3 regions of the Peribacillus frigoritolerans genome follow, and region 2 is predicted to be linked to each of the others. Evidence: riboswitches for the same ligand, from Rfam matches in the RefSeq annotation. Region 2 holds a riboswitch; each other region holds the start of a gene.
The links. Region 2 has a riboswitch for S-adenosylmethionine ahead of ABOA58_RS02640 (sugar ABC transporter substrate-binding protein). Riboswitches for the same ligand answer to the same signal wherever they lie in the genome.

Region 1: linked by a shared signal. The riboswitch ahead of ABOA58_RS14300 (YezD family protein) and the one ahead of ABOA58_RS02640 (sugar ABC transporter substrate-binding protein) in region 2 are both predicted to bind S-adenosylmethionine.
Region 3: linked by a shared signal. The riboswitch ahead of mtnK (S-methyl-5-thioribose kinase) and the one ahead of ABOA58_RS02640 (sugar ABC transporter substrate-binding protein) in region 2 are both predicted to bind S-adenosylmethionine.

The regions. Positions count from the first base shown of each region.
Region 1 covers NZ_CP158190.1:2,902,715-2,912,672, reverse strand. Annotated here, with positions in the region: gene pdxT (pyridoxal 5'-phosphate synthase glutaminase subunit PdxT) at 1-310, shown strand, start outside; gene ABOA58_RS14315 (SDR family NAD(P)-dependent oxidoreductase) at 467-1,213, shown strand; gene ABOA58_RS14310 (TetR/AcrR family transcriptional regulator) at 1,387-1,974, shown strand; gene ssuE (NADPH-dependent FMN reductase) at 2,186-2,719, shown strand; SAM riboswitch class I at 3,001-3,109, shown strand; gene ABOA58_RS14300 (YezD family protein) at 3,281-3,424, shown strand; gene ABOA58_RS14295 (phosphoadenylyl-sulfate reductase) at 3,596-4,300, shown strand; gene sat (sulfate adenylyltransferase) at 4,376-5,524, shown strand; gene cysC (adenylyl-sulfate kinase) at 5,567-6,166, shown strand; gene ABOA58_RS14280 (nitrite/sulfite reductase) at 6,184-7,809, shown strand; gene ABOA58_RS14275 (DUF3906 family protein) at 7,830-8,045, shown strand; gene cobA (uroporphyrinogen-III C-methyltransferase) at 8,065-8,841, shown strand; gene ABOA58_RS14265 (sirohydrochlorin chelatase) at 8,841-9,602, shown strand; gene ABOA58_RS14260 (NAD(P)-binding protein) at 9,583-9,958, shown strand, end outside.
Region 2 covers NZ_CP158190.1:538,442-548,399, reverse strand. Annotated here, with positions in the region: gene ABOA58_RS02675 (nitroreductase family protein) at 1-432, shown strand, start outside; partial or broken gene ABOA58_RS02670 (ABC transporter permease) at 600-947, opposite strand; partial or broken gene ABOA58_RS02665 (PadR family transcriptional regulator) at 948-1,280, opposite strand; gene ABOA58_RS02660 (NAD(P)H-dependent oxidoreductase) at 1,480-2,010, shown strand; gene ABOA58_RS02655 (winged helix-turn-helix transcriptional regulator) at 2,083-2,442, opposite strand; gene ABOA58_RS02650 (ABC transporter permease) at 2,735-3,739, opposite strand; gene ABOA58_RS02645 (sugar ABC transporter ATP-binding protein) at 3,741-5,243, opposite strand; gene ABOA58_RS02640 (sugar ABC transporter substrate-binding protein) at 5,300-6,412, opposite strand; SAM riboswitch class I at 6,528-6,633, opposite strand; gene ABOA58_RS02635 (GTPase domain-containing protein) at 6,728-9,469, opposite strand; gene ABOA58_RS02630 (hypothetical protein) at 9,918-9,958, opposite strand, start outside.
Region 3 covers NZ_CP158190.1:3,227,941-3,237,898, reverse strand. Annotated here, with positions in the region: gene ABOA58_RS15835 (ATP-binding protein) at 1-642, shown strand, start outside; gene ABOA58_RS15830 (hypothetical protein) at 793-1,500, shown strand; gene ABOA58_RS15825 (YozD family protein) at 1,679-1,849, shown strand; gene deoD (purine-nucleoside phosphorylase) at 2,090-2,794, shown strand; gene ABOA58_RS15815 (S41 family peptidase) at 3,054-4,541, shown strand; gene ABOA58_RS15810 (LCP family protein) at 4,656-5,546, shown strand; gene mtnA (S-methyl-5-thioribose-1-phosphate isomerase) at 5,638-6,684, opposite strand; gene mtnK (S-methyl-5-thioribose kinase) at 6,699-7,901, opposite strand; SAM riboswitch class I at 7,980-8,133, opposite strand; gene ABOA58_RS15795 (carbon-nitrogen family hydrolase) at 8,205-8,987, opposite strand; gene ABOA58_RS15790 (pyridoxal phosphate-dependent aminotransferase) at 9,087-9,958, shown strand, end outside.

The sequences.
Region 1 (9,958 bases), 2.4 Mb from region 2:
TGGACTAATGGACATTTCCGTGAAAAGGAACGGATTTGGACGTCAAAAGGATAGTTTCGAGGCTGAACTATCAATCAAAGGAATGGAAACCCCTTATAAGGCAGTTTTCATCCGGGCGCCATTTGCTGATGGAATTGGAGAAGGTGTAGAAGTATTGGCTGTTTATGAAGAGAATGTAGTGGCTGCGAGACAAGACCATGTCCTCGTTAGTGCGTTTCATCCAGAATTAACAGGTGATGATCGTTTTATGCAGCTTTTCATTGAAATGGTGAAGACATCCATAAGTAAGGCCGAATTGAAAACCTGTTAAAAAAATGAAGCTGTCCTAGTAATAGGACAGCTTTACTTATGAAAGCTCAAAACCCTATATAAATACATATTGCTTGAATTAAATATTCCTTACTTTTATAATAAAAAAAAGTAAGTAAACACTTACTATATTTTTAGTGTTGAAAGGGGAATGTACATGACAGCAAGAGTTGCAGTTATTACAGGAGGAGCAAGCGGTATTGGCCGGGCCACATGCTTGAAATTTGCAGCAAAAGGGGACAAGGTCGTTGTTGCGGATTTTAATGAAGGAATGGGACAGGAAACCGTTGAACAGATTACAGCGTATGGCGGAGAGGCCATTTTTGTAAAAACGGATGTTTCTAAGCAGGAAGATGTTGAATCCTTAATCAATAAAGCAGTGGAAACATTCGGAAGGATCGATATCATGTTTAATAATGCCGGCATCGGTGCAGGCGGTATGATCCTCGATCAAGATATGGAGGGTTACTTCAAAACGATTGGAGTGAATCAGCACGGAGTTGCCTTTGGAATCATGGCAGCAGGACGGAAAATGAAGGAGCTAGGTAACAAGGGTGTCATTATTAATACGGCTTCTGTGTTTGGTTACTTAGCTTCCCACGGAACCTTTGCCTATCAGGCGACTAAAGGAGCTGTAAGAATGATGACACAGACAGCTGCTTTGGAATTAGGTGCTTATGGCATACGGGTAGTGGGCATTGCGCCAGGCGGGGTTGACACTCCTATCATTCAAGGCTATAAAGATATGGGAATCATCGATAAATTGAATGCAAGTCAAATGCGCGGTAAATTAATTAAGCCAGAAGCCGTTGCAAATGCCGTCTATCTATTATCTTTAGAGGAAGCGGATGCGATCAATGGAAGTGTAGTCATGGTCGATGATGGCTATGCATCCTTTAAGTGATTTTCTCTATAAGAAAACATCGTCCCAATCAGACGATGTTTTCTATTTATGATATATGGGAATATTGAATTCTAATGAATCAAAGGTAATATTGACCGATTGATACCATCGGGATATCATGGAAAATAGATTGGTGAAACCGGTCTTATCATTATAAAAGAAGGTTGATATTTTTGAAAAAAGGGCAGCAAACGAAAGAACGAATCATAAATGTAGCCCGGACTCTTTTTGCCACTAAAGGTTTTGACATGACAAGAACGAATGAAATTGCCTCTGCTTGCAATGTTTCCGAAGCTACTATTTACAAATACTTTGACAGCAAAAAAGATTTGCTATTGGCTACCATTACCCCTGATGAGAAAGAGGAATCTGAAGATGGGACTAGCCATCTATCTACGGATGATCTAGTGGAGAATCATGTTTGCACCATGATAAATAAAATTCTTGATAATAAAGAACAGTTTTCGATACTATTCAGGGAAACACAATTTGATCAAGATATTTCTAAGCAATATGTAGATCAGATTTTCAAGCCGAATGCCAGGCATATTGAAATACAGAAGAGAATAGATAGTGGTGAGATACAGTATATCTCTGATATTATCCTATTTAATGTAGGGATCATTTCTTTCACATTGGCATTATCTACACATTATGAGATCCATCAGCAGAAAAAGGAGCCATATTTTACTTCTGAACGAATTAAGAGCATTGCTCAACTTTTGGTATATGGTATTCATGGCAAACAAAAACATACATAATGAAACGGTCATATTTGCGGCTTGATGCTCAAGCCCTTCAATATGACCGTTTTATTTTCCTTAAGATCCGATGGAGTAAACTTGAAAATTTTTTAAACCAGAGTGTAAGATTTGACTTATATTTTTCAGACTATTACGATAAATGCATGCTGTACGAAATGCTTACGAAGATTTTATCTTGAAATCATGTAATATTGGAGGGGGAGATTAAATGACCGATATCGTAATTTTATCAGGAAGTCCGGCTATTCCGTCCAGAACGGACATTTCACTAAAACATATTCAATCATTAGTCGAAAACGAAGGTTTTACCACAGCTTATTTCTCAATTACGGATTTCTCAGCAGATGATTTATTCCAAGGAAAATATAATAGCGAAGATATCTTAAAGCTTTCAGAGAAAATTCAAGCAGCTAGAGGTGTCATTATTGGTTCACCGGTTTATAAGGCTTCTTATACAGGTGTATTGAAGGCCTTGATCGATTTGCTGCCAGAAGGTGCTTTTAAGGGTAAGCCAGTACTGCCAATCATGATTGGCGGAAGTAACAGGCATCTATTGGCGATTGACTATGCACTTAAACCATTAATTTCAATATTAAAAGGCGAGCCGCTGCAGGGGATTTATTTCGTTGATAAAGAAATAGATAAACAGAATTCAGAAAACCCGATAAATGATTTGCATTTAATTGATCGCGTCCAGAGTCAAGTTCAAGAATTTGTAGAAGCGATACAGTTAAGAAATTAATGAATTCGAGTAATTCCTTCTATAAAAAGGACTGGAATTCGAGAAATTATTTTTTCAAAGAATGACAGGCGCCAATAATAGGTTTGTTAATGAAAATAGACTCATTTTTTTGGATGCTTTATCTAAAAAGACGAGTCTATTTTCGTATTTACATGAACATAAAATCATAATCGGAATAGTGTGTATAAAAATAACAGTTCATCCATAATATTAAACCAAGTTATTTTATAAGAAAACTCCATTGACAAGGATTAAATATATGTTAATATTTAAAATAATAAAACTTATCCAGAGCGACGGAGGGAATTGGCCCTTTGAAGTCCAGCAACCTGCATGATCGATGCAAGGTGCTACCTCCAACAAAATGTTGATCATTTTGGAAGATAAGGTAAAGATATTTACCTTGGGATCTTTCCATCATGGAAAGATTTTTGTTTTTTGGGAAAGTTGTAGGCAAACCATAACAATGTAAGGTTGTTTGGAATTATATAAATCTAAGAAATTCATTGAATCAGCGGTGAAAATAAGAAATTCGCGGATTTTCTTAAAGGAGGAACAGGCTTGGATAAAGAGAATCAGCTTGAAGAAATATTTGAACGACTTCAAGAAATGCTTAATTCTATGAAATATGGATCCATTACACTTATTGTCCAGGATGGTAAAATCATTCAAATGGAAAGAAATGAAAAATTAAGAATTAAATAAGGTATCTGCTGACTAGAAAAACTAGAGGCGGGTTTAACTGATATAAAGAGAGTATTGGTTAGATTCGTCTCTTTTTTCCTAGAGTCAAACAATTACAACGGGCATTGATCAACAGTTACTCTAACCTGATACAGCAAGTTTTTAGAGGGGGCTACAAAGTTGGCTGCATTAATAAACTATGAAAATTTCAACACTGGGGATTTCCCTGTATTTCCCGAAGACAGTGAGACAAAAGGTGCTTTGGAAGTTCTGCAATGGGCGAATGACCATTATGGAAACGAACTGATTTATGCTTGCAGTTTTGGCATAGAAGGCATCGTGCTTACGGATTTATTGGCGAAGGTCAATCCTTCTGCCAAAATAGTTTTCCTTGATACAGATGTTCATTTTGAGGAAACTTATCAATTGATCGAGCAAGTGAAAAAGCGATATCCAAAGCTTTCGATCGAAATGAAGAAACCTGCCTTGACGCTAGAGGAACAAGCAGCGGAATATGGGGATGAATTATGGGTTAGAGATTCAAATAAGTGCTGTAATATCCGTAAAATCATTCCGCTTACCGATGTGCTTTCAACGGCAACAGCATGGCTTTCGGGACTGCGGAGGGAGCAATCCGAAACAAGGGCTTTAACCGAGTATATCAATAAGGATAATAAGTTCAAGTCAGTTAAAATATGTCCACTCATACATTGGACATGGAAAGATGTTTGGCGCTACGCCCACAAAAACGGACTTCCATATAATATCCTGCATGATAATGGATATCCGAGCATTGGATGTAAAACATGTACAGCACCAGCCTTCAATGCAGATGATTTACGCTCTGGCCGTTGGCAAGGAGCTCAAAAAACGGAATGCGGATTGCATTTATCTTAAATAAATAAAAACCATAGGCTTAAATAAATAAAAACCATAGGCTTAAATAAATAGAAACCATAGGGGGAAATTAGCATGACAATCAGTTTACCGCACGGAGGAACATTAATCGATCTTTGGGAACCAAATTATGATATTAGTAAAATAACAAAGTCAATCGAAATCGATCAAATTGCTTTAAGTGATCTTGAATTGATAGGCACTGGTGCCTACAGTCCAATTAAAGGATTCTTTACAAAAAGTGACTACGAGACAGTGGTCAAGGATTTGAGGCTTAGCAGCGGTCATGTATGGAGCATCCCAATTACGCTTCCTTTGACCGAAGAAACTGCAGAAACCCTTACTATAGGTGAAGAAGTAACGTTGACTCATGAAGGTGAAACATACGGGGTTCTCTCCGTTTCCGATATTTACACGCCAGATAAGCAATTGGAAGCGACATTAGTATATCAAACGGATGATGAGAAGCATCCTGGAGTGAAAAATTTATATAACCGCGGTGATGTATATGTCGGTGGGGAAATAAAGTTGATCAAGAGAATAGAGCGTCCGCAGTTTCAAGCTCACTATTTGGACCCAGTCGAGACAAGGAAAGCTTTTGCTGAAAAAGGCTGGGAAACGGTTGTCGGCTTCCAAACGAGGAACCCTGTTCACCGTGCACATGAATACATTCAAAAGACAGCATTGGAGATAGTCGACGGCTTATTCTTAAACCCTCTTGTAGGTGCCACCAAATCAGATGACATTCCGGCAGATGTAAGAATGGAAAGCTATAAAGTGCTGCTTGAAAAATATTATCCTAAGGATCGCGTCTCCCTTGCAGTTTTCCCTGCTGCCATGCGTTATGCAGGACCTAGGGAAGCCATTTTCCATGCGATGGTCCGTAAAAATTATGGTTGCACACATTTTATCGTCGGACGTGATCATGCGGGTGTGGGCGATTATTATGGAACATATGATGCTCAAAAAATCTTTGGGAATTTCAACGCAGATGAGTTAGGGATCACGCTATTATTCTTTGAACATAGCTTTTACTGTAAAGCATGTGGCAATATGGCTTCCGCTAAAACTTGTCCGCATGGCAAGGAAGACCATGTCATCCTGTCTGGAACGAAGGTAAGGGAAATGCTGCGTAACGGAGAAATTCCTCCAGCTACCTTTAGCCGTAAAGAAGTCATCGAGGTGTTGATTGAAGGTCTAAAAAAGAATGAAGTTTATAACTGATCGGACATAAATTGAAGGATCACATGAAGAGGGGGATTTTTAATGAGTAAAAGTACGAATGTCACTTGGCATGAAACGTCATTGACCAAGGAGCTCCGCCGGAAGCAGAACGGCCATGAAAGCACAGTTCTATGGTTCACTGGTCTCTCGGGCTCCGGAAAATCGACGATTGCGAATGCAGTCGCTAAAGAGTTATATAATCGGAATATTCGAAGTTATGTTTTGGATGGTGATAATATCCGTCATGGTTTGAATAAAGATTTAGGTTTTTCTGAAGAGGACAGAACCGAGAATATTAGGCGAATCGGTGAGGTTTCCAAGTTATTCGTGGATAGTGGGCAGTTCGTATTGACCGCCTTCATATCACCTTTCAGGGCAGATCGGCAGATTGTACGTGATTTACTTGAAGAAGGGGAGTTTATTGAAGTATACATAAAGTGTCCAATCGAAGAGTGCGAAGTGCGTGATCCTAAAGGTCTTTATGACAAGGCGCGTAAGGGAATCATTAAAGATTTTACCGGAATCGACTCTCCTTACGAAGAACCTGAACAACCGGAAATCATTTTAGAATCCGACCAATACAGCATTGAAGAGTGCGTTGAACAGGTAATCGGTTATTTGTCAGCAAAGAAAGCGATTTAATCAAGGAGGATAATATAATGGTTTACGAGAAATTTTGGTCGGAAAATCCACTAATCGCTAAAAATAAAACGGAAGTCTGGAAATTGGAAAAAGACGGCTTGAAGATATTTGATGATATTCCACATTACGCAGCAAATGGTTTTGATTCCATCCCTAAGGAAAATTGGGATATGTTCAAGTGGGCAGGTCTCTACCTGCAACGGCCAAAAGAAGCTGGTTATTGGATGATGCGTGTCGTTATTCCCGGCGGTATCCTGACTTATGATCAACAAATTACGCTGGCAAACATCGCTAAAGATTACGGGAGGGGTGTATATGACATTACAACCCGTCAAGCCATTCAATTCCATTGGTTGACCATTGAACAAGTCCCGGATATCTTAAATCGTTTGGAAAAGGTTGGAATGACTACGGCTGGTGCTTGTGGTGATATCACACGCAATATCATCGGGAATGCATTGGCAGGCATCGATCCTGACGAACTTTTCGATACACGCGAGGTTCTATATGATGTATTTGAGTATTTCCGCCTTAACGAAGACTATTCGAACCTTCCTAGGAAATATAAAATGTCCATAAGTGCTAATATCCATAATGCATCAAATGCTGAAATCAACTGCGTTTCTTTCAATCCAGCAACTAAAGAAATTGATGGAGTAACGGAAGTTGGTTTTCACGTAAAAGTAGGCGGTGGGCTGTCCTCCGTTCCGATGCTGGCAGAGGAACTTGATTTATTCATTTTACCTGAAAAAACAGTCGAAGTAGCGGCAGCCATCACGACGATATTCCGTGACTTCGGGTACCGTGAAAAACGTCATCGCTCACGATTGAAATTCCTTGTCGCTGATTGGGGTCCTGAACAATTCAAGGAAAAGCTGCTGGAATACACCGGTCCGCTTCCTGAAAAGGGTGAAAGTGCGGTGGAGGGATGGAATGCAGGTTATTTCTACGGCATCCATAAACAAAAACAAGATGGTCTGAACTATGTTGGAGTCAATATACCAGTTGGTCGCCTAAACCCAGACGAAGTGATCGAGTTTGCCGAACTTGCGAAGAAATATGGAAATGGTGAAATCCGAAACTGTAATTCTCAAAATCTTATCATTCCAAATGTGCCGGATGCAAAACTTGAGGAATTAAAACAGGAATCCATCTTTGAAAGATTTCCATACCACCCAAAAAAATTCATTGGTTATTCCGTTTCTTGTACAGGCATCGAGTATTGCAACCTGGCACTCGTTGAAACAAAAGAACGAATGAGGACCATTTCTGAATCATTGGACAAGGAAATAGATCTCGATGTTCCTGTAAGGATGCATATGGTCGGTTGTCCGAATAATTGCGGTCAAAGAGCCATCGCCGAAATTGGCCTGCAAGGCATAAAAATGAAAAACCAGGACAAAAAGATGGTCGAGGCTTTTGAAATATACGTCGGTGGAACGCTGAATGAGGGCGGGAAATTCAATGAAAAACTTAAAGGGAAAGTGGAAGCTGAAAAGCTCTATCATGTTCTGAAAGAACTGATTCTATTTTTCAAAGAAACAAAACTTCTATCGGAAACCTTTCTTGATTTTGTGGAAAGGGTAGGGATATCCGAGTTACAAAGTAAGCTTGATGATATATTAACGGAAGTGGCCGTTTAATAGGGGAAGGTAAGCAATCGATGAATCTATACCGTTTTGAAGTCACTATCAAGGAACAACCGATTCATGTCATCATTGTTGCCGATTCAGATGAAAAGGCGTTTGAACTTGTTGATATCGAGTTGGAAAAGCATTATTTGAAAATGCCTGAAGTGGATGACATCTCATTATACGAAAAAAAGAAAATTAAAAATGGAGCAGGTTTCGTTTTATCGGAATTCGAAACGATTCTCTAAGGGAAGGCAGGTTGCAAAAATGGGGAAAGTATATCTAGTAGGAGCCGGTCCCGGAGATCCAGATTTAATTACATTAAAAGGATTAAAATGCATTCAAGAAGCTGATGTCATTTTATATGATAGACTTGTCAATAAAGAACTTTTGAATCATGCAAAAGACGGTGTCGAGCTGATTAATTGCGGTAAACTTCCGGATTATCATTTGTTGCAACAGGATACCATCAATCGGTTCCTGGTCAAATATGCAAAAAAGGGAAAAGTGGTCACCCGTTTGAAGGGCGGCGATCCATTCGTCTTTGGCAGAGGCGGGGAGGAAGCTGAAGCCCTCGCCAAAAGTGGCGTGAGCTTTGAAATCGTACCAGGCATTACGGCCGGAATCGCCGCTACAGCTTATGCGGGAATTCCAGTTACACACAGGGACCACGCTTCATCTTTTGCAATTGTTACCGGTCATCGGAAAAAGGATGAAGAGGATAATATCAAGTGGGAATCCCTTGCCAAAGGTATCGATACACTAGCCATTTACATGGGTGTTAAAAACCTGCCATATATTCAAGGGAAACTTTTGGAACATGGAAAAAATCCAGAGACTCCGGTAGCCCTTATCCATTGGGGGACATTAACAACGCAAAGAACAGCTGTCAGTACGTTGGCTAATGTAGTGGAAACCGCCAATAACGAACAGATTTCCAATCCTTGCATGATAGTCGTGGGCGATGTCGTTAATTTACGGGAAAAAATTAAATGGTTTGAAGGAAAACAAACCGAAAATTTGTTGGCGAATGAGGCCTTTTAATGGAAGCCATTTTATATATTTGCCATGGAAGCCGCGTTAAAGAAGCTTCAGCCCAAGCCATTGATTTTATTAAAGTTTGTATGCAAGCACAGCCAAATTCCATTCAGGAGCAATGCTTCTTGGAATTGGAAACTCCTACGATAGAAGAGGCCTACGAACGATGCGTGCAAAAAGGTGCGACGAGAATCATCGCCATTCCAGTTCTATTGCTAACGGCTGTACATGCAAAACATGATATTCCGGTCATTTTGAACAAAATGAAAGAACGGTACCCTGCCGTTGAATTGAAATATGGGAGACCGATTGGTGTCAGTGATAAAATGGTTGACATTTTAGTGGAACGGTTGGAGGAAACAAATGTAAGGGTTTCGGAGGATTCCTTGGTTTTATTGGTTGGAAGGGGCAGCAGCGATCCCGACGTGAAAAGAGATTTGTCTCGATTGGCTGATTTGCTAAGGAACAGGTTTCCTAAAATCCGTGTGCAAGAGTGTTATTTGACAGCTGCCACACCAAGCTTTGGAGAAGCATTGGAATTTGCAGGGGAATCTCGATCAAACCAAGTATTTATCATTCCTTACCTATTGTTTACCGGTCTCTTAATGCAGTCGATTGAAAATAGTATAAAAAAGAACCAAAAAAAGGGGAAGCAAAAAATCATACTTTGCCGATATCTAGGTTATCATCCAAAGATTGAACAAGCAATATCGGAACGAATTCATGAAGTGAGTGGGGAGGGAGCCTATGTATCCAATTACGCTTAATATTGAGAACAGAAAGTGTGTCATCATCGGCGGTGGTAAAATAGGTTACTTTAAAGCGGGCCCCTTATTGGAAGCTGGTGCCGAAGTGACCGTCGTAAGCCCCGAGATATGCACGGGTTTTCAACTGTTGGAGAAAGAAGGTAAGATTCGAGTCTTACTTAAAGAAGTGGAAGAAACTGACTATAAAGATGCGTTTTTAATCATTGTTGCTACAAATTCTACTGAAGTTAATGAACGAGTGTACGAGAATGCATCCCAAAGTCAGCTGGTGAACGTAATCAGCAATCATGAGCTGGGTAACTTTCATATACCGGCCACATTGAATAGAGGCATGCTTTCCATTAGTGTTTCTACCA
Region 2 (9,958 bases):
TTTAATCAACAACAGGTAATTGAAGCCTCAGTACTGATTGTTATACTAGGTGATTATCAAGCATTTGAAAAAGAAAATATCATAATGATACATGAGGATGAATTTCAAAAAGGTTATTTTGATGCATCAGTAAGAGATTATCTAACAAACGCGGCAATCAATTATTATCTAAATAAATCAAAAGAAGATTTAAAGGTTGAATTAATAAGAGACGCAAGCCTGGCGTCAATGTCGTTAGTTTTATTGGCGAACGAGGCAGGTCTTGAAACCATTACAATGTCCGGGTATGATTCCGAACAATTAAAGTCAGCCTTAAAAATTTCTGATAGGTATTTAGATGTTATGCTTATTGCCATGGGGAAAGGAATTAAAGAAGGTCACAAAACAGTAAGACACGATGTTAACAAAGTCATTTATAAAAACAAAATATAGTGAGTGTAATTACTTTTTTAAAATTCGGATATTGGAAATTAGTGTGGAAAGAGGGTTAAAAAGAACCCTCTTCCCCTATCTCTTATAGCTAAAACTCACCGCTAGCTATCAGCCTCTTAAATCCTCTACATACAGATTTATCACTATATTAACGTAACGGATTCATTTTAATAAGTTACAGCGAGCGCAAGGGCCAGCACTGTTCCATTGACGATATCCATCGCATAATACGGAACGGACATCATGATCAGCCCATTTTGTTCCGATCAGGACTTCTCCGACAAAGGTTCCAAAGGCATTCGGCTTCCCCGCCCCTAAAACGGAGGAACCAATAAAGGCTGCCGCGACGGCATCCATTAAATAGGGTGACCCTGAATTGATTTCCGATGTCATGACCCTTGAAGCAAGGACAATCCCCCGATTGCAGCAAATAGAGCCGAAAGCAGATAGGCAAGGATTTTGTTTTTATTAACCAATATCCCGGAAAGTCTCGCCGCTTCCTTATTTCCCCCAATCTAAAAGGAATCAATCACATCTCTTACAACTTCCCATTCCAGGCGCTTTTGTTTAAATCCTTCTTCACCCACTGATGTAAGTCTGTAATATTTTCTTCATCCTCCTGGTCCTTGCTCATCCCCCCAGTAAGAAGAAATCCATTCATTCTTTTCTAATCTCTTTAAAAACAGATAAAGTGTACCTTCTTTTAATTCAAATTGGTCATCACTCATATCACGAACAATTTTGGCTAATTCAAAGCCGTACATATCCCTCCTATGTAAAAGTGACAGGATGAGCTTGTCTATATGACCTTTTAAGACTTCCTTATTAATATCCTTTTTTTCACATATTGTAATTAAATATTTTATATTACTTTATATTGCAAGGTATTAATTTAATAAAATATTACAAATTCAACTAACCGTTTTTTTAGTTATACCTGATTTAACACTCTCCTTTAGGTAAGTACCTATACTAAAAGTGCATACTTACGTACTTGCAGAGTGCACTTTATACTTAAAATAAATAAAAATTAAGGAGGAGAAATCTTTGAAAACTCTTGTTATCGTATCACACCCAAGTCTAGAAACATCCGTCATAAATAAGCGGTGGGTAGAAGCGCTAAGGAAATATCCGGAAAAGTATACAGTACACGAATTGTATAAGGTTTACCCTGACGGAAACATTAATGCGGAAAAAGAACAGCAATTAATCGAATCGCATAGTAATCTTGTTTTACAGTTCCCTTTTTATTGGTTCAATTGTCCGCCCCTCCTAAAAAGATGGCTTGACGATGTTTTTACTTATGGTTGGGCATATGGTTCAAATGGAGGCGATAAATTAAAGAATCGCAAAGCTGCTTTAGCTGTATCTGCCGGAATTAACAAAGAGGATTATAGGGAAGGCGGAAGATATCGCTATACACTTGAACATTTATTATCTCCCTTTGAAACTACCTTCCTGTACTGCAATGCAGACTATCGTTCATTCTTTGCGTTTTATGGTGCTGAAAATCAGCCGTCCGCAAGCGAATTGGAAAAAAGCGCACAAGATTATTTGAATTTTGTCGACAACCTTTAATAGGCAGTTTCATTAAAGAAGTATTTCCTTGTTAGGGAAATACTTCTTTTGATTTAATCAAAATAGCTACACCTACGGCCGTACAGTCTCCTGAGCTGGCAAACTGTTTTTCTCTCCCCACTCGCACATCATATTTAACAATGGAATGAGAGATAGACCACGTTCTGATAATGAATATTCTACTTTTGGAGGTATTTGGGGAAATTCCTTGCGTATGATAAGGCCGTCTGCCTCCAGCTCCTTTAACATGATGCTTAGCGTTTTAAAGGAAATGGTGCCGATACTCCGCTTCAGCTGATTATGCCGCATAACCTTATTTTCAGACAGCCAATACATAATGATCATTTTATATTTTCCGCCTATTAAGGACAACGTATATCCAAAGCCAGTGTCATTTGGTTTCACGCCAGTCGGAACACAGGTTTCGCTCATAAGTTTACACTCTCCTTTGGTTAAGTAGGATATGAATGTTCATACTTTACAATAGATCATTATCAATTTTATTGAAAGGTAAAGTAAGTTTCCTATAAAAATTACAATTGTGGTCAATGTTTATACTCCAACAATGAGGGATCAAAAAGTACTCCTGCCCCCATTTTAGCGTAAGTAAAATGATGAAGATATCCTTAACCCGTCCCTTTTTTAAAAAGGAAAAATCCTGTTGCATTCCAACAGGATTTTTCCATCATTTTGGATTTCTGTATAGTAACGTAACGAATTCATTTTAGTGTTTTTGCTTGTAATAGGTTACAGCGAGCGCAAGGGCCAGCACTGTTCCTTTGACGATATCCATCGCATAATACGGAACGGACATCATGATCAGCCCATTTTGAAGGATTCCGATCAGGACTGCTCCGACAAAGGTTCCAAAGGCATTCGGCTTCCCCGCCCCTAAAACGGAGGAACCAATGAAGGCTGCCGCGACGGCATCCATTAAATAGGGTGACCCTGAATTGATCTCCGATGTCATGACCCTTGAAGCAAGGACAATCCCCCCGATTGCAGCAAATAGAGCCGAAAGCAGATAGGCAAGGATTTTGTATTTATTAACCGATATCCCGGAAAGTCTCGCCGCTTCCTTATTTCCCCCAATAATGTACATATAACGACCGTGCTTCGTATAAGTCAAAAAGATATGAGTCGCTATCACAATGACGGCCATGATCAGGATTATCCATGGTACCTGGCCAATTTTGGCGAAAAACGGGCTGATTAGTCCTGTTGCGAATGTCCCGTCGGGCATGACCATATTTTGTGAAACCGTGGCCCCTTTTGTATAGGTAAGGGCAATTCCCTGGATAATGAACATGGTAGCCAATGTCATCAGCATGTCGGGAATTCTCAATTTAACGATCATGAATGAATTCAAGGCCCCTACGACAAGTGAGGCACCGATCGCAGCTAATATAGCAATTAATGTATCCTGTGAAAACCAGACAAACATCGAGATGACGATGGCATTGGCCAATGATGCGACGGAGCCGACGGAAAGGTCGAAGCCATCTACGGTCAGGGATATCGTAATGCCGATCGCAATGATGGTCACGATTGAAATGGAACGCAGGATGTTGACCAGATTTGTAGTTTGAATGAAAGATGGATTGGACACGGCAAAAATTCCAATCAGAATGATAATCGTCAATATTGTGCCGTATTTATAGAAAAAGTCGAATAGTTCCACCTTTTTCTTCGCTTTCGCTGTCTGTGTAACAGGAATGGGTATGCTCATTCTATTTTCCTCCTGTTGAATAGAATAGTAGTTCTTCTTCATTCGTTTTACTTGTTTCTAATTCGATGACAGTGCTCCCGTCATATAACACATATGTCCGGTTGGTAATGCCAATGATTTCAGAAAGCTCGGATGATGCATAAATGATCGCTTTCCCATTCCTTGCAAGCTCTGCAATCAATTCGAATATATCCTTCTTGGCTCCAACATCGACCCCTTTCGTTGGTTCATCGAATATGTATACATCCGCATCGGCCATAAGCCATTTCCCGATGGCTACTTTTTGCTGATTGCCACCTGAAAGGTTTTCGACATTCACTTCCCCTGAAGGAGTTTTAATGCCGAGACTTGCGATCATTTCCTTCGCTCTTTCCTTTTCCGCCTTGCGATTCACGAAGCTGAATGTCTTGGAGAATTTGCCAAGACTGGCTGCCGTCAAGTTCGCCGAGACTGATTCCTGAACAAGGACCCCTTCTTTCCTGCGTTCCTCAGGTACAAGTGCCAGACCGCTTTTTACTGCTTCGTGCGGTGATTTCAAGGAAATCTTTCGACCATTCAGGATGACTTCGCCCGCTGTGATGGCCGTATGGCCGAAAAGGGTTTTACACAGCTCCGTTTTCCCAGCCCCGACCAACCCTGCCAAGCCGATTATCTCGCCTGCTTTAATATTCAAACTGACATTTTTAACTTTCTCTGCATCTGACAATCCGTTCACTTCCAGAATAACGTCGCCAATCGAAGCATTCACTTCAGGAAACTGTTCATCCATGGTTTTCCCAAGCATGTTCTCTACAACTTCGTTACGGGTTATGTCTTCCTTCTTTCGACAAGTGACACCCTCCCCATTCCTCATGATCGTAATTTCCTCACAGATTTCAAAAATTTCGGGCAGACGATGTGAAATGAAAATGATTCCCACGCCTTTTTGCTTTAATTCATTTACAATTCGAAAAAGTTCTGTCGTCTCCGTATGACTTAACGGAGCAGTTGGCTCGTCGAGAATCAGGAATTTGCATTCTGTCGAAACGGCTCTTGCTATCAGGACCATCTGTTTTTCAGCCAAGGTAAGGTCTCTTACCAGCTTTTTCGAAGGGACACGAATTTTCATATCTTCAAGAATAGAAGCGGCTTGGTTGTGCAGCTCTTTCCATTGGACCATCTGTTTTTTTCCCATGTTTTGGACCATATCATTCAACATTACATTTTCCCCAACCGTTAAATAAGGGATGAGGGCGGTATCCACTTCCTGATAAACAATTTGAATGCCTTGTTCTTGAGCCGCTTTTGGTGAGCGGATATCCCGCTTCATCCCATCGATAAAAATGTCACCTGAATAATGAACATGGGCTCCCGATAAAACTTTCATTAACGTCGATTTCCCTGCTCCGTTTGCACCGACCAATGCGTGGGCTGTCCCTGATTTCACGGAAAAATCAACATCACTCAGCGCCTTCACCCCCGGAAATTCAATCGAAATCTTCTTCATTTCTAGTTGCGTGCCCATGTCCATTCCCCCTTATTGAACAGACACTCCCTTCTACTTAAAGAGAGTGTCTCTTTTTACTTTTTATAATGATCTTTCAAAACTTTCATCCAATCTTCTTCAAATTCCGTCGATACACCCCAGCCATCGACAATACCAGACAGATTTGCCATGTTCACCGCTTCTTTTGACGCTTGGATTTGCTTTTGTGAAATAAGTGAAGCCTCCAAGTCATAGGTTTGCGGCGTTTCTTCGCCCGCTAATTTTTTAGCCAATATCCTCATATTCACTGCACCGATCAACTTGGGATCCACTGCTGCCGTGTAGGACCATGAGCTATCAGCCGATTGGATTTCCTGGAGATCTGCATTCGAAACATCTATTCCATATATCTTCACTTCATCACGGCCTGCCTCTTTAATCGCCCGGGCTGCACCGATAGCAAAGGCATCCCATGTTGCGAAAATGGCATCCAATTTACCTTTAGGGTATTTATTCAGCATTGCGGCTACAGCATTTTGTGTCTGAACTGAAGTATCAGCAGATGCCACTCCGAATCTTTCGACTTCTTTAATTCCAGGATTTTCTTTTAATTTTTCCTGATAGACTGCATTTCTTCGTACCATTGGAGGAAAACCGTCCACCCAAAGATATGCAATTGCCGCTTCACCTTTCTGTTCTTTTATCAGTTTATCAAATGCCAGTGTTGCCAAAGCTTCATCATCTTGTGAAGTTAATGTCACGCCTTCTATTTTAGATAGATCGCTTATTGAATCGAATGTGACAACGCTTTTACCTGCATCAACCAACTTTTGAACGTCATTTACAGTTGCTGCATCATCTCCATGTGAAATGATATAGCCGTCATAATCTTCCTCCAAAGCCTGCGCTATCGCATCATGGAATTTAGCCGTATCACCATTGGCTGTGTACGTATCCACTTGAAACCCCAGTGCTTCTCCTTCTTCCTTCGCCCCCGCCAGGTATTGGGCCGTATGATCATCACCGCCAATTTTACGAATCACTTTGATTCTGGCTCCATCTCCATCAGCAAATCTTTCCGGAACATTTTCAAATGATACTTTTTCTTCTTTCTTCGATTCTGTGGAACTCTGCCCTGTAGAGCAACCCGTTAAAAGCAAAGCCGAAGCGATGGCTGAAATGAATATCCCTTTAATAGACCTTCTCATCTTGTTTCCCTCCATTTTTTCTTATTAGTCTTATCAGTTAAGTTGGTGTAAATCCCAAAATAAAAACCTCTCTAATATAGAGAGGTTTAATCGGCTGTTTTGCAGACTTGTCCCTCTCTTATCTGTCAAAACATTTCTGTTTTGCAGGATTTAGCACCAATTCCTAATGGAACGGTTGCTGGGCATCTTAGGGCCAGTCCCTCCGCCACTCTTGATAAGAGATATATGTGTTACGTTTTCGTAATTATCACTTTATAGGGATATAGTCGTAAAGTCAATAGATTTTTGAATATTTGAAATGTTCCCCGTTATTTTTTATTTTCTTTGTAGTTGGGCTAGACGCTTTTTCTCAATCTTTTCAAGCCTCTCCAACTGCCTTAATTTCACTTCGAATAAAGTGATAGGGTCACGGTAAACTTCCGGATTTTCTTTCATATGCTCCAATGCAGCCTGGTAGTCTTTTATTTCAGTCTGCGTTTGCTCAATCGTTTTTTGAAGTAAGGCAAATGAACCGCGATAGAAAAGGGAGATGTCACGATCCAAAGATTTTTCAAACAATCCAAATTGGGTAAGGAAACGTTCCGTGATCATTTCCGCAACATCCAGGTAATCTTCACTTTCTAGGTATTTCTTATAACGATTGTACATATTGGCTTTATTTTGCGGTATCGCCCCAAACAGCTTCCCTGCACCTTTAAGCAGTAATTGAGATGGAGTCCTGCGCAAAAGGATATTGACGTTTTCGATGCGGATACTGCTTGTCATCCGGTCGGCATCACGGCGCCAGTCATCCAATACCCTGAAGTCGCCTGCCAGCGTAATCCGTTCTTCTTTGTATAATTCATTGAATCCGGCACTCATCTCATCCATAAACTGCTGGCTTTGTGTGAACTCCATTTGGGAACTGGCAATCCAGTCTTGAAGAGAACGGTAATATTGAGGCATGATCTTGTCAGAAATGAAGTTTTGAATCCGCTCATTCATTTCCTGGTTTAACTGTACATGGACCTGACTGAAATCACTGCTTTCCGTTAACGATTTAGAGCAATCCCTCAGTAACTCAGGAATTTTTGAATAAAGCTGATTTTTCACTTCGTCCTTAAGCAGACGATACGACCTTATGATATTTTCACTTTTTTCTGTTTCCAAATCAGCCAGTTGATTGACCGCCCCATTCAGCTTGACTTCCATCTGTTCATTCCAAGAGATGGAATGCTCGCATTTCCGCTCATTGGCTGCCCGTTTTTCTAACAGATAAGATAAAGTTTTACGAATGAATGCCAGAATTTTTTCAGATCTTCTTTCCTTCCAATTATCATCTTGATAATTCGATTGAAGGAAGGCTGAAAGGTCCTTCAATTGCTGCCTGCTGTCATAATGTTTGGAGAAAGCGAATACTTTCGCATTCGGGAAATATGCATTCACTTTATCCCATGTTTCGTCTTCCATCCGGACTGCGACCTGATCACTGTATATCGTATCCATTTTATTTAATAAGAAATGAATCGGCAGTTTCGGAGCCATCATTTGAATTTCCAATAACAGATCCCGTTCGCTGCCGGTGAATGGCGCCCGGGCGTCAAGAACGAACATCAGGCCATCACTGCCATGTAAATAGCCTTGGAAATCGGATTCCACGCTTTTTTCCCCATTGAACCCCGGTGTATCCAATAATCGCAGATGATTATTTCTTAGGTAGTCACTGATGATCGTCACATCGACAATAGTCCCGCGCTGACGGCGTGTTTCATCCAAATCAGTTAGCTCCTCGACAACCTTGCTATCTGTATCGGTAATTTCAAGGATTTCCAAATCATCCCCGTCTTTGACACTGACTAGGGAAGAATGATCTTCAGCGGCAATGCTCTCGCCAACGATTGACTGAATAAAGGATGTCTTGCCATTTCCTGTACTTCCTGCAAGAAGGAGATTGAAATTCCGGGTATCCTTAAGCCCGTCTACCATCCATTTAAGCTTATTGCCAACCTTTAAATCATTATCTTCAGCCCACTGGATAATGGAATTGAACAGTTTCTCTCCCGCTTCCAGTCCGCCACCCAATTTAGGCGATTTCGAAAGCAGGCTCTCTGCGTCCTGAATGACCAACGCATTGATCGTATCCGGGAAGATTTCATTCCAGGACAACGCGGATGCCGCCGCAAACAGCGAGAGCTCCCCGTCTGCGATTTTGAGCCAGTTTTCCAGCAACCTTGGCACGACAGGACTTAATTCCTTGATTAGATGCGTTCCTTCTAACAGACCTGCATATGCATCCCTGTAATAGACGGAAAGCTCATCCCATACATCCGCATGGTTCAATTCGATGGTATCTATCAAGTTATTAATCACTCTTAGCCATTCGAAATAAGAGTCCGTATATTTATAGTTTTTCCACAGGGCAACCGTCACCTTTTCGAAACGTTCCTGGTCGAGTGTGTAAAGCGAACCAAGGACAGTTGAAAAATAATCCGGATCCATCGATTGGGCAACACCTTGCTGGATATACGTTTTCAGTACATCGAACCAGCCCATTGATTCTGTACGGATACTTTCATTCGCCGCTAATACAACCGCACTGTTCCAATCCTTTTGTTCTTCAAAAAAGGCGCGTGCAATTTCCGTGACATTCGGGTAGTCCGGTTGGAACTCGACCGCTTCTTTCACGACATTGGAAGCCAGGTCATTTCTCGATTCCACTATGTACAGGGAAAACAGTTGCAAAAGAACCTCTGTTTTCAAGACCGCTTCATCCGTATCGACGGATTTATAGATATCCTCTGCGGTTGAATACATTTCCAGTTCAAAATAAGCATCAGCGATGTTTTTCTTCGCCCATGAACCAAGTTCCCCTTCTATGTTTTCCCATTTAAAAATGGCTGCCTCATAGTCATGATGCTGAAAATATATTTCTCCTTGAGCAAATCGAATTGCGGTTAAATCCGCTATTTCCTTTTTTTGTTCCACGAGAAACATTTCACCCAAAGCTTGAATGGGGTGCTTCCTTGTATCCTCAATCATCGTTTCATAATATTTTTTTCCGATCAGACGTTCGTCCATCTTTATTCCCCCGATATATTTCATATTTTCAATTAAAGGATAATCACTGATTCTATAAGCCTTCTAGTAGACCTAACATTCAATCTATAGGTTCCTTTAGTTAAAAAATCATTTACAAAACCTTAAAATGTTATTTTAGCAAAACAATATGGTAACAACATGTCACCACTCTTACAATTTTAAAACAGAAACAATTGGAACTGTAATGTTTTTAATAAACCGATACAGAGATGTCATTTCCATATTCGAGAAAATATGTTTTTTCTAGAGGTGAGCGAACCATTCTTCTCCCTCTAAATTACCAGAAGCCCACCCCTTCAACTTACCTATAAACGGTAAAAAGCAAAATCACCCTGCCTCATCCATATAAAAAAGCAGTACCTCATTCATAAAAGGTAACTGCTCTCTGATAAGCTCCGAACAGTACTTGTCCTTTGACAAATTAGGATTATACCCCTGTACGCTTACGTTGGTTATTCGGCTTTTTGG
Region 3 (9,958 bases), 2.7 Mb from region 2:
GCTGCCGGTGTCGCACATGAAATCAGGAACCCGCTGACGACAATAAAGGGCTTTTTCCAATTATTGAAGAGCCAGGATCATGATAAAACATTAATAGAAAAATATAGTGATGTCATGCTTCATGAAGTGGATCGGGTTAATGTATTCGTGACACAACTTCTTGATTTGGCAAAACCGCATCAACTGGAATGGGAGAAAATCGATTTAATGGATTTCCTTGAAGAAATAATAGATACCTATATCCCTTCAATTCCGAGTTCTCATGTAAGACTAATAAATGAAGTGACACACTCTGTCGTTGTTTATTCAGACAGGAACCGGTTAAGGCAGGTTCTCTTGAATGTCTTGAATAATTCTTGTGAAGCCATCGAAGCAAGGGGGCAGATTGAATTGCATCATACTTCCGAGTCCCATTATGTAAGATTAGTGATCAGCGATGATGGGAAAGGCATCAGTCCCGAGAATTTAAAAAATATCGGCATGCCCTTTTATACCACCAAACCGGATGGAAACGGATTAGGTGTGGCGACGTGCATTCAGATAATGGAGGAATTAAAAGGGAAATTTCAAATTGAAAGCGTCCGCGACGAAGGAACGAAAGTGACGCTCATCATTCCCACTACGAACCGTCTCATTAAATGAGGCGGTTTTTGGTTGTAGTGCCGTTTAATAAATGGGCCGGTTACTTAGCTAAATGAGCAAAATGCCCTCTCTTTTCCATTAACCTCCATGTTTGTTTGTGCATATAATTTACTAATCAAACGATAAGGACCATATTGGGGGATGTCTCTTATGGGCAAAAAAAAACAGCCGAAATTTAAATTAGGCGATACAGTCGTAATAACAATGTATGGGACAGTCGGGAATATAACCGATGTAAAATTTCTCGATGGTGCTTATGTGTATGAAGTGAACTATAGTGAAGGTCTTTATATCGAAAAAACATTGCAATCGATAAATGAATATGAAGGTGAAATCCTTTATCAAAAAGAACAAATCGATATTGAATATAAATATTTATTAGGTGACTTGGTCCAGGTGGATGGGTATGAACAGGATTATTTCAAGATTATCGGCTATCGAACGGAAATTTGGCGCTATAAGGAAAATGCCTGGGAGGATGTAATCTATGAGTTATCCAGAATCTCTGATGGTGAATGGCTTGAAGCGCATGAGGAAGAACTAACTTTGATAGCCGATGCTAAACGTGCAGATGGAATCATTAAAAAGTTGGGTCTGCTACTTCCTAAAAAGAAAAATGAGCTTGCTATCATTGCTAAACAAAACAACCCTGGTAAAGGTGAGCGAGAAATGACAATGACAAAAAATGAAAAAAAGGAAATGATTGATGGACTGTTGGATTTATATAATGATTATTGTAAGCTCTACGAACATTTTGGCGATGATGAATATCGTCACATCATGAAGATCGCCCTTGCTAAAATTGAAAAGGCGGCAGAGGAAATTTATCCAGATCATAAAAAGAAGCAAACGAAGTGAAAGGTATCCTGAATTTTTAAAGGGCAATTTCAAAATTCCCTATAGAAGCTTCCATTCAAATTGAACACGGATGGATCATGATAAATATAAGCCCTTCAAATGATTTTCCATAATGGGATGCCTTACTGGTATATTTGTCTCTACACATTCATAGACCTTTAAATAAGGGGGCGATGATTTGCGAGAAATTGAGGTTTTTATTGATACAGAAGAGATAGCGGAATTCTTTTTTCAAGAATTGATAAGACGGGGCTATCTTCCAACAGAAGCTGAAGTTGAAGATCTTGCTGACATCACATTCGAATATCTTCTTGAAAAGTGCATAATTGATGAAGAAGTCGATGAGTAACCTGTCATAAGACGGTTAACAGCTTCCTATCCCTTAATTTTATTAACCTTAAAAAAAGACGGCGGACCTCCGCCGTTTTGTTGCGGTTTAAAGGAAGGGTGTCAAAGTCTTTTCATGACTTCCAGTTTCCTTATCTTTTTCAAGTTCTAGGATAAGGTTCGATTTTCCTAACTTGTGGTTGATATGGTATAGTAGTTTTTGAATATCATTTCAATCACAAGTTAAGGAGGACATAGTCGTATGAGCGTACATATTGGTGCAAAAGAAAATGAAATTGCGGAAACGGTCTTACTTCCTGGGGACCCGTTGCGTGCAAAATATATTGCTGAAACATTTTTAGAGGATGCTAAACTTTATAATGAAGTTCGTAACATGTTTGGATATACAGGGACATATAAAGGGAAACGAATTTCTGTACAAGGTACAGGCATGGGTGTCCCATCCATTTCGATTTACGTGAATGAATTGATGAATAGCTATAATGTCCAGAAGCTGATTCGTGTGGGAACTGCAGGAGCGATTCAGAAGGATGTAAAAGTCAGGGATGTGATCCTTGCAATGAGTGCTTCCACCGATTCCCAAATGAACCGCATGACTTTCGGCGGGGTGGACTTTGCCCCAACGGCGGATTTCGAATTACTAAGAAAAGCTTATGACGCCGGCACAGCTAAGGGCTTGCAATTGAAGGTCGGTAATGTTTTTACGGCCGATCAGTTTTATAACGATAATAGTGATTTGGAAAAATGGGCAAAATACCAAATCCTTGCAATAGAAATGGAATCAGCAGCGCTTTATACGCTTGCTGCTAAATTTGGCCGCCAAGCATTATCTGTATTAACCATTTCCGATCACATTTTAACCGGTGAGGAAACGTCGGCGGATGAGCGCCAGTCAACCTTTAACGAAATGGTTGAAGTGGCATTGGAAGCAGCTATCCAGGACTGATAATTGGATGTAAATGACAGGCGGGTGACCAGGAATAAGTGAAGCTGTATAATGACAGTTGGATACAGGCTCAGTTATTCCTTGGTAGCCCCATTTTTGTAATGTCAATAGATGCCTGTAGTCCAGGGAGTTTTCTCTATGTTTTAACGTTTGCGAGGCGTAAAAAAATACATATGGTCATAAGTTGTTATTTTTGATAACAATTATTTTTCGATTGTCATGAAAGCTGTTAAAATAGAAAGAAATCGTTTATATCGTCATGAAGAATGAAAGTGGTGAGGCTTCAGTGGAAGAAGAAAATCAAGAACAGCCAAAAGAGGCAGGGAAATTCATTAAAATAAAGAAGTTTACGTTCATTATGGGGATTTTCTTAGTCATATTTCTAACTGCAGGGATTACTACAATAGCCTTGACCTTTGGAGATGAAAAAGTAGAGTCATTAGCACCGGATAAGCATGCGGAATTTGAAAAGCTGTATACTACATACGATAAGATAAAAGATAACTATTATGAAGAGGTTGATGAAGAAAAGCTGGTTGACGGCGCAATTAATGGAATGATCAAATCATTGGATGATCCCTACTCTGCTTACATGGATAAAAAGGAAGCATCGAGTTTCCATGAAAGCATCTCTTCATCTTTTGAAGGAATCGGTGCCGAGATTCAGGAGCAGGATGGACAAATCATGGTCGTCTCACCGATAAAAGGGTCCCCAGCAGAAAAAGCGGGGGTAAAGCCGAATGATATCATTTTAAGTGTGGACGGTAAAAGCGTTGAAGGGCTAAGCTCTTCTGAAGCTGTCCTGAAAATCAGGGGCGAGAAGGGTACGAAAGTGGATCTATCCATCTCAAGAGCTGGTGAGTCGGAACCGATTGAGCTCACCATTAAACGGGACACAATTCCGATTGAGACGGTTTATGCGGAAATGCTTGATGATGGAGTTGCCAAGATTCAAGTGACCAGTTTTTCCGAACATACAGTCCAAGAGCTGAAAACGGCGCTTGAAGAAATGTCGAAGAAGGATATGAAGGGTCTCGTATTGGATTTGCGGGGAAACCCGGGGGGACTGCTTGATCAAGCAATAGAAATGGCAAGCCTGTTCATACCTAATGGGGAAGTGGTTCTTCAAGTTGAGGAGCGCAGCGGGAAAAAACAAGTCTATAAATCGGAGAATGATGGAGAACTGAAAATCCCGGTAGTCGTGTTGATTGATGACGGAAGTGCCAGTGCTTCTGAAATCGTTGCAGCGGCTGTCAGTGAATCTGCGGACATTCCATTGATTGGTGTCAAGTCATTTGGGAAAGGGACAGTGCAGACTGCCGAAGACTTTGAAGATGGATCTAACTTCAAATATACGGCAGCTAAATGGTTGACTCCTGAAGGCAATTGGATTCATAAAAAAGGGATCAAGCCGGATATTACTGTGAAGCTTCCTGGTTATGCCAGCCTTCCGTACATTTCGCCCGATAAGGAATTGAAAGCATCTGATTCTTCGAGTGAAGTGAAAGCTGCTGAAGAGATGCTGAAGGAAGCGGGACATGATCCGGGTAAGGTAGATGGATTCTTTGATGAAGCAACAACGAATGCGGTCACAGCATTCCAAAGGGAACAAAAAATTAAAGAAACTGGCACCATTAAAGATGATACTACCGTGAAATTGATGCAGGTCATCCAGGAGAAAATCCTTAAGAATGACACACAAGTGAAAAAGGCGGTAGAAGTATTAAAGAAAGAAATCAATAAATGATTTTGCCCGAATAGCCTGTCAGCGATTATCGTTGGCAGGCTTTTTTTGTCGTTTAATGCATAGGATTCCAATATTAGGCAGAGAATAGGGGTAATTTTCCGATGAGGTGAGGTAATGAAAGAAAAGGTATTGTTCATATATCTATTGATCTTGATTCTGGCAGGCTGCACTTATGCCCCTTTACCCAAACAAAATGGAAATGCAGGTACGGAAAAAAAACTAACCAAAGAAGAGAACCAGGAAAGTGTGAAAACATTTCTGTTAATTGGTGTTGATACAAGGGGAGAGGAAAAATCTCGATCAGATGCGATTATACTGGCAAAATACTTTCCTGAGCAGGAAAAACTGAAGCTGGCTTCGATTATGCGTGATAGTTATGTGAAAATCCCCGGGAATAAATCAGGATATAACAAAATAAATGCAGCTTATTATTATGGTGGAAGGGAACTTCTCAAGAAAACCATACAGGAAAACTTTGGTGTCAAGGTCGATCATGTAGCGGTAATTGACTTTCAGGGATTCGTGAAGATGGTCGATTTACTTGCACCTGAGGGGCTAGCGGTGAATGTGGACCAGGAAATCATTGATGATATGAGCATTCAAGCAAGCGTCGGTAAAAATGTTTTACATGGGGAGGAAATATTGAAATATGTCCGTTTTAGACATGACGATGAAAGTGATTTTGGAAGGGTTGAGCGTCAACAAGAAGTAATGGTTCAATTAAAAACAGCGTTTATAAATCAAATCTCATCCTTCGAAGGGATGGCAGCCCTTCCTAGTATAATCGAACAAGGACTCTCGTACTTGGATACAGATATTGGACTGAAAACAATAATGGAAATGGGTCCAAAAGCCGTCTTCCATTCACCGGACACCGTCGAAACCTTAAGGGTTCCAGTGGAAGGAAGCTTTAATGATGAAATATATCCCCAGTCCGGAGCCGTTTTGGAAATAGACTACACTAAAAATAAGAAGGCACTTCAGGAGTTCTTTTCCAAAAAATAAAAATTGTATTGTGGACCTCGCAAGAATAATCACAAAAACGAGAGAGATACGAAATCCTTCTCGTTTTTTATCATCAATAAAGCAACCTGGATCATTTAACAAAAAGCGGGATGTTTTTAATGAAATCCGGTGTTATGATGCCATTTTCGGTAATGATGCTGGTAATTAGATGATTCGGTGTAACGTCAAAGGCTGGATTGAAAGTCTTCACGTTTTCAGGAGCAATCCTAACACCTTGAATAAAGGTGATTTCCGCTTCATTCCGTTCTTCGATCGGGATGGAAGTACCGGACTCGAGAGTAAGGTCGAATGTAGTTGATGGTGCGGCCACGTAAAAAGGGATACCAAAGTGCTTGGCTAATATGGCCAATCCCAATGTCCCGATTTTATTGGCTGTATCTCCATTAGCCGCAATTCTGTCGGCACCGACGATGATTCCATTTATTCCTTTCTGGTGAATCGTATGGGCAGCCATATTATCAGAAATTAATGTGACATCCACCCCCGCTTGCATCAATTCCCAAGCAGTCAAACGCGCCCCTTGCAGGACAGGCCTTGTTTCACATGCATACACTTTTAGCGGAAAGTCCTTTTCTTTAGCCAGGTGGAAGGGAGCCAAGGCTGTGCCATACCGAGCCGTGGCAATTCCCCCAGCGTTGCAATGCGTTAGAATGGAATCTCCTCTAGTGAATAAGGATAAACCATGTTCCCCGATTTTCCTGCACATTTCTTCATCTTCAGCAAAGATGGCTTTAGCCTCCGATACAAGTGCTTCCTTGGCAGTTGAAATGCTTTGCGCAGCTTGCAGGGTATTTTCCATCCTCCTTAACGCCCAAAAAAGGTTGACAGCAGTTGGCCGTGAAGAGGCGAGTTTTTCAATATGCCTCGCTACATTTTTCTTGAATTCCGCTAATTCAGCGGTTGTTTCCTGTTTGGCACCAAGTGCAACACCAAATGCTGCCGTCAGTCCAATTGCTGGGGCACCGCGAACTTTTAATGTCAAAATGCTGTCATATACATCATCAACAGAATGAAGTTCAATAAATTCAGTTATGGAAGGCAGGGCTTGTTGATTTAATAATGTAATATGGGAATCAGCCCATTGTACCGAATAAGGTAATGGTGCTAGCTTTGTCATGTGCAGGTCTCCTTTTAAATGGTTGAATAAGATGGCAGTGTACGATGCTTCAACGCTTCAATGACAGCTGGAACATCCAATTCTTCTCGTTTTTTAATTAATAAAGCACCAATTTCCAATGTAGCCGTTTTGGCAGCGATCCTTGTTTCTTTATCTTCAATGACATTCAAATCGGCAACATGGGAAAGTCCGATGGTTCGCCGAATCATTTCACAGCCGGCAAAGCCGAATGCATCTTTTTTGAATTTTGTCAGTAAATAAGGCAGATAACCTTTCACATGGCGAAATGGGCTTTTATTTTGGCCTTCCCATAATTCGGAATAAGTTTCTTCAAAGGCATTCCAAAATTCATTAAGGTGTGTGAAAATCTCTTCCTTTCCAGCGCTATTACGTGTGACTGCCTGAAAGAGAAGGTTGGCGGTGTATTGACCAAGGTCAAAACCAACTGGACCATAAAAAGCGAATTCCGGATCGATAACCTTTGTTTCAGTTTCACTTGCAAATATACTTCCAGTATGTAAATCACCATGAAGCAAGGCTTCCTGCTCGGTTTCAAAGCTTTGTTTCAGCTTAGCGACCTCAAGGATCACTTCTTTATCATTCCATATATTTTTGGCGGCATCTGTCAATTCCACCTCGAAATCTCCCGGGAGTTCCTCAAAAAATGGATCCGTGAAAATAAAGACCTCAGTGATTTTGCAGAGTTCGGGATTCGTGAAATGTCGGGCCACTTCCTTTTTCGCAGAGGGTTCTAAATGATAATCGGATGTATAAAATGCCGTTTTCGCAACATATTCACCAATATGCTGAGAAAGCAATGGATATGAATCTCCTTCGATCAATCCTGTTCTAACGATTTTCAAGTGCGATAAATCCTCCATGACCGTGATGGCAAGCTGTTCATCAGAATAATAGACTTGCGGTACGAATTCTGGGCAATAACTTCTGAAATGAATCAACGCATTCGCCTCAATCGCAGCTCTTTTCAATGTCAGCGGCCAGCTTTCGCCAAGTACCTTGGCATAAGGGACCGCTTGTTTAATTATAATTCCTTTATTTGTGACTGTGTCTGTAATATGAAAAACATAATTTAAGTTTCCATCGCCGATTTCTTTACATGTTAAACTTGCATCCGCATTGACCAACCCAAGTTTTTTTGCAAGGGTTATAGCTGTTTCGTTTGTCAATCTCTTAAAATTTGAATGGTTTTGAGTCATTCTTTTCCCCTCCGGATTCAAAATAAGAATAAAAAAGCCTCTTTCATATAGAAAGAGGCAGAAGTTTTGGCTTCGGACCTCTTATCTTCCAGAATATGAATTCTGGTGGAATTAGCACCGTGCTCTGTGGATTTTATAATCCGGCGGTGAATCCGCCCCATTTCACAATGGTATTACAGTCGGTTGCTGGGCTTCATAGGGCCTTTATCCCTCAGCCTGCTCTTGATAAGAGTAAATGTTTTCTGAAATTTTAATCTTCGGGAAAATAATATCAACTTTTTAAATAGTTTGTCAATGGGTAAATTAATAAAAATCAGGACGGCGATCTTCGAATACAGGTATTTTGTTACGTGCATCCGAAACTCTATTGAAGTCCAAGGTGCCTGTCAGGAGTTCGTTTCCTTCTCCGGCTTCACTTATGATATTTCCCCAAGGATCAATTATCAAGGAATGACCGGCAAATATATTATTGACATCAGAGCCTGAGCGATTAACGGCTACAACATAGGCTTGGTTCTCGATGGCACGGCTAATCAATAAGGCTCTCCAGTGATCGAGTCTCGGCTTTGGCCATTCAGCCGTAACGAATAGAACTTCGGCGCCTTTAGCGGTATGGGCTCGCTGCCATTCAGGGAAACGGATGTCATAACAAATGAAACCAGCACATATTTTTTCATCAAGAGTAAATAAACCATCCTTTTCTCCTGGCTTCAGGAAATGATGTTCATCCATTAACTGAAATAAGTGAAGCTTATCATATTCTTTTATGAGATTTCCCTGTTTATCGATGATGATCATGGTGTTATAGATTCCCTTGCTCGTTTTTTTCGCAATGGAACCGCCTACGATGTGAATCTCGTGTTTCCTTGCCTGTGTTTTAAGAAATTCAATCGTTTTTTCGGCCTCTTGATCAGCAATCTCATTTAACCTGCTTAAGTCGTATCCGGTTGTCCAAAGCTCTGGTAAAATGACGATATCGGGTTCCGACCGTGCTGCTTTTTCCAACCATTGTTTGGCAACCTGAAAATTGATATCCGGTTGCCCGAATGCTATATCCATTTGAATACAAGCTATTTTCCACTTCATCGTTTAAAACCCCCATATGTAAAAAATGCTTTACAAGACTATGATAAACATATATCATTTGTGACTAGAATTTCAAGAAATTTCAGAGAAGGTGTATAAATGGTGCAATTCGAAAAATCCAGACAGCTTCAGGACCTGCCTAAGCAGTTTTTTGCCTCACTAGTCGCAAAAGTCAATGCCATCACGGAGCAAGGACATGATGTCATTAATTTAGGTCAGGGAAACCCTGATCAGCCAACACCAGACCATATCGTAAAAAGCTTGCAGTCTGCCGCTGAAAAAACGATTAATCATAAATATTCGCCATTCCGGGGGCATCAATATTTAAAAGATGCTGCTGCCGTCTTTTATGAACGTGAATACGGTGTCAAGCTGGATCCGAAAAGTGAAGTGGCGATTCTCTTCGGGGGAAAGGCAGGTCTTGTCGAACTGCCGCAGTGTTTATTGAATCCGGGTGATACGATCCTTGTTCCGGATCCCGGCTATCCGGATTATCTTTCCGGTGTTGTTTTAGCCCAGGCAAAGACCGAGTTCATGCCCTTGACAGAAGAAAATGTTTTCCTTCCAAAATACAGTGACATACATAAAGAAGTACTTGATAAAGCGAAAATGATGTTCTTGAACTATCCGAACAATCCCACAGGTGCTTCTGCAACTGAAAGTTTCTTTGATGAGACCGTCTCTTTTGCAAAAGAGCATTCAATTTGTGTGGTCCACGACTTCGCTTATGGAGCGATAGGATTCGACGGTAAAAAACCGGTAAGCTTTCTCCAGTCAGAGGGAGCGAAGGAAATAGGAATAGAAATATACACACTATCGAAAACATACAATATGGCAGGGTGGAGAGTCGGCTTCGCAGTGGGGAATAAGAGTGTCATAGAAGCTCTTGAACTATTACAAGACCATCTTTATGTGAGTCTCTTCCCTGCGATACAAGAAGCTGCGGCAAGCGCTTTGCTTGACTCGCAGAG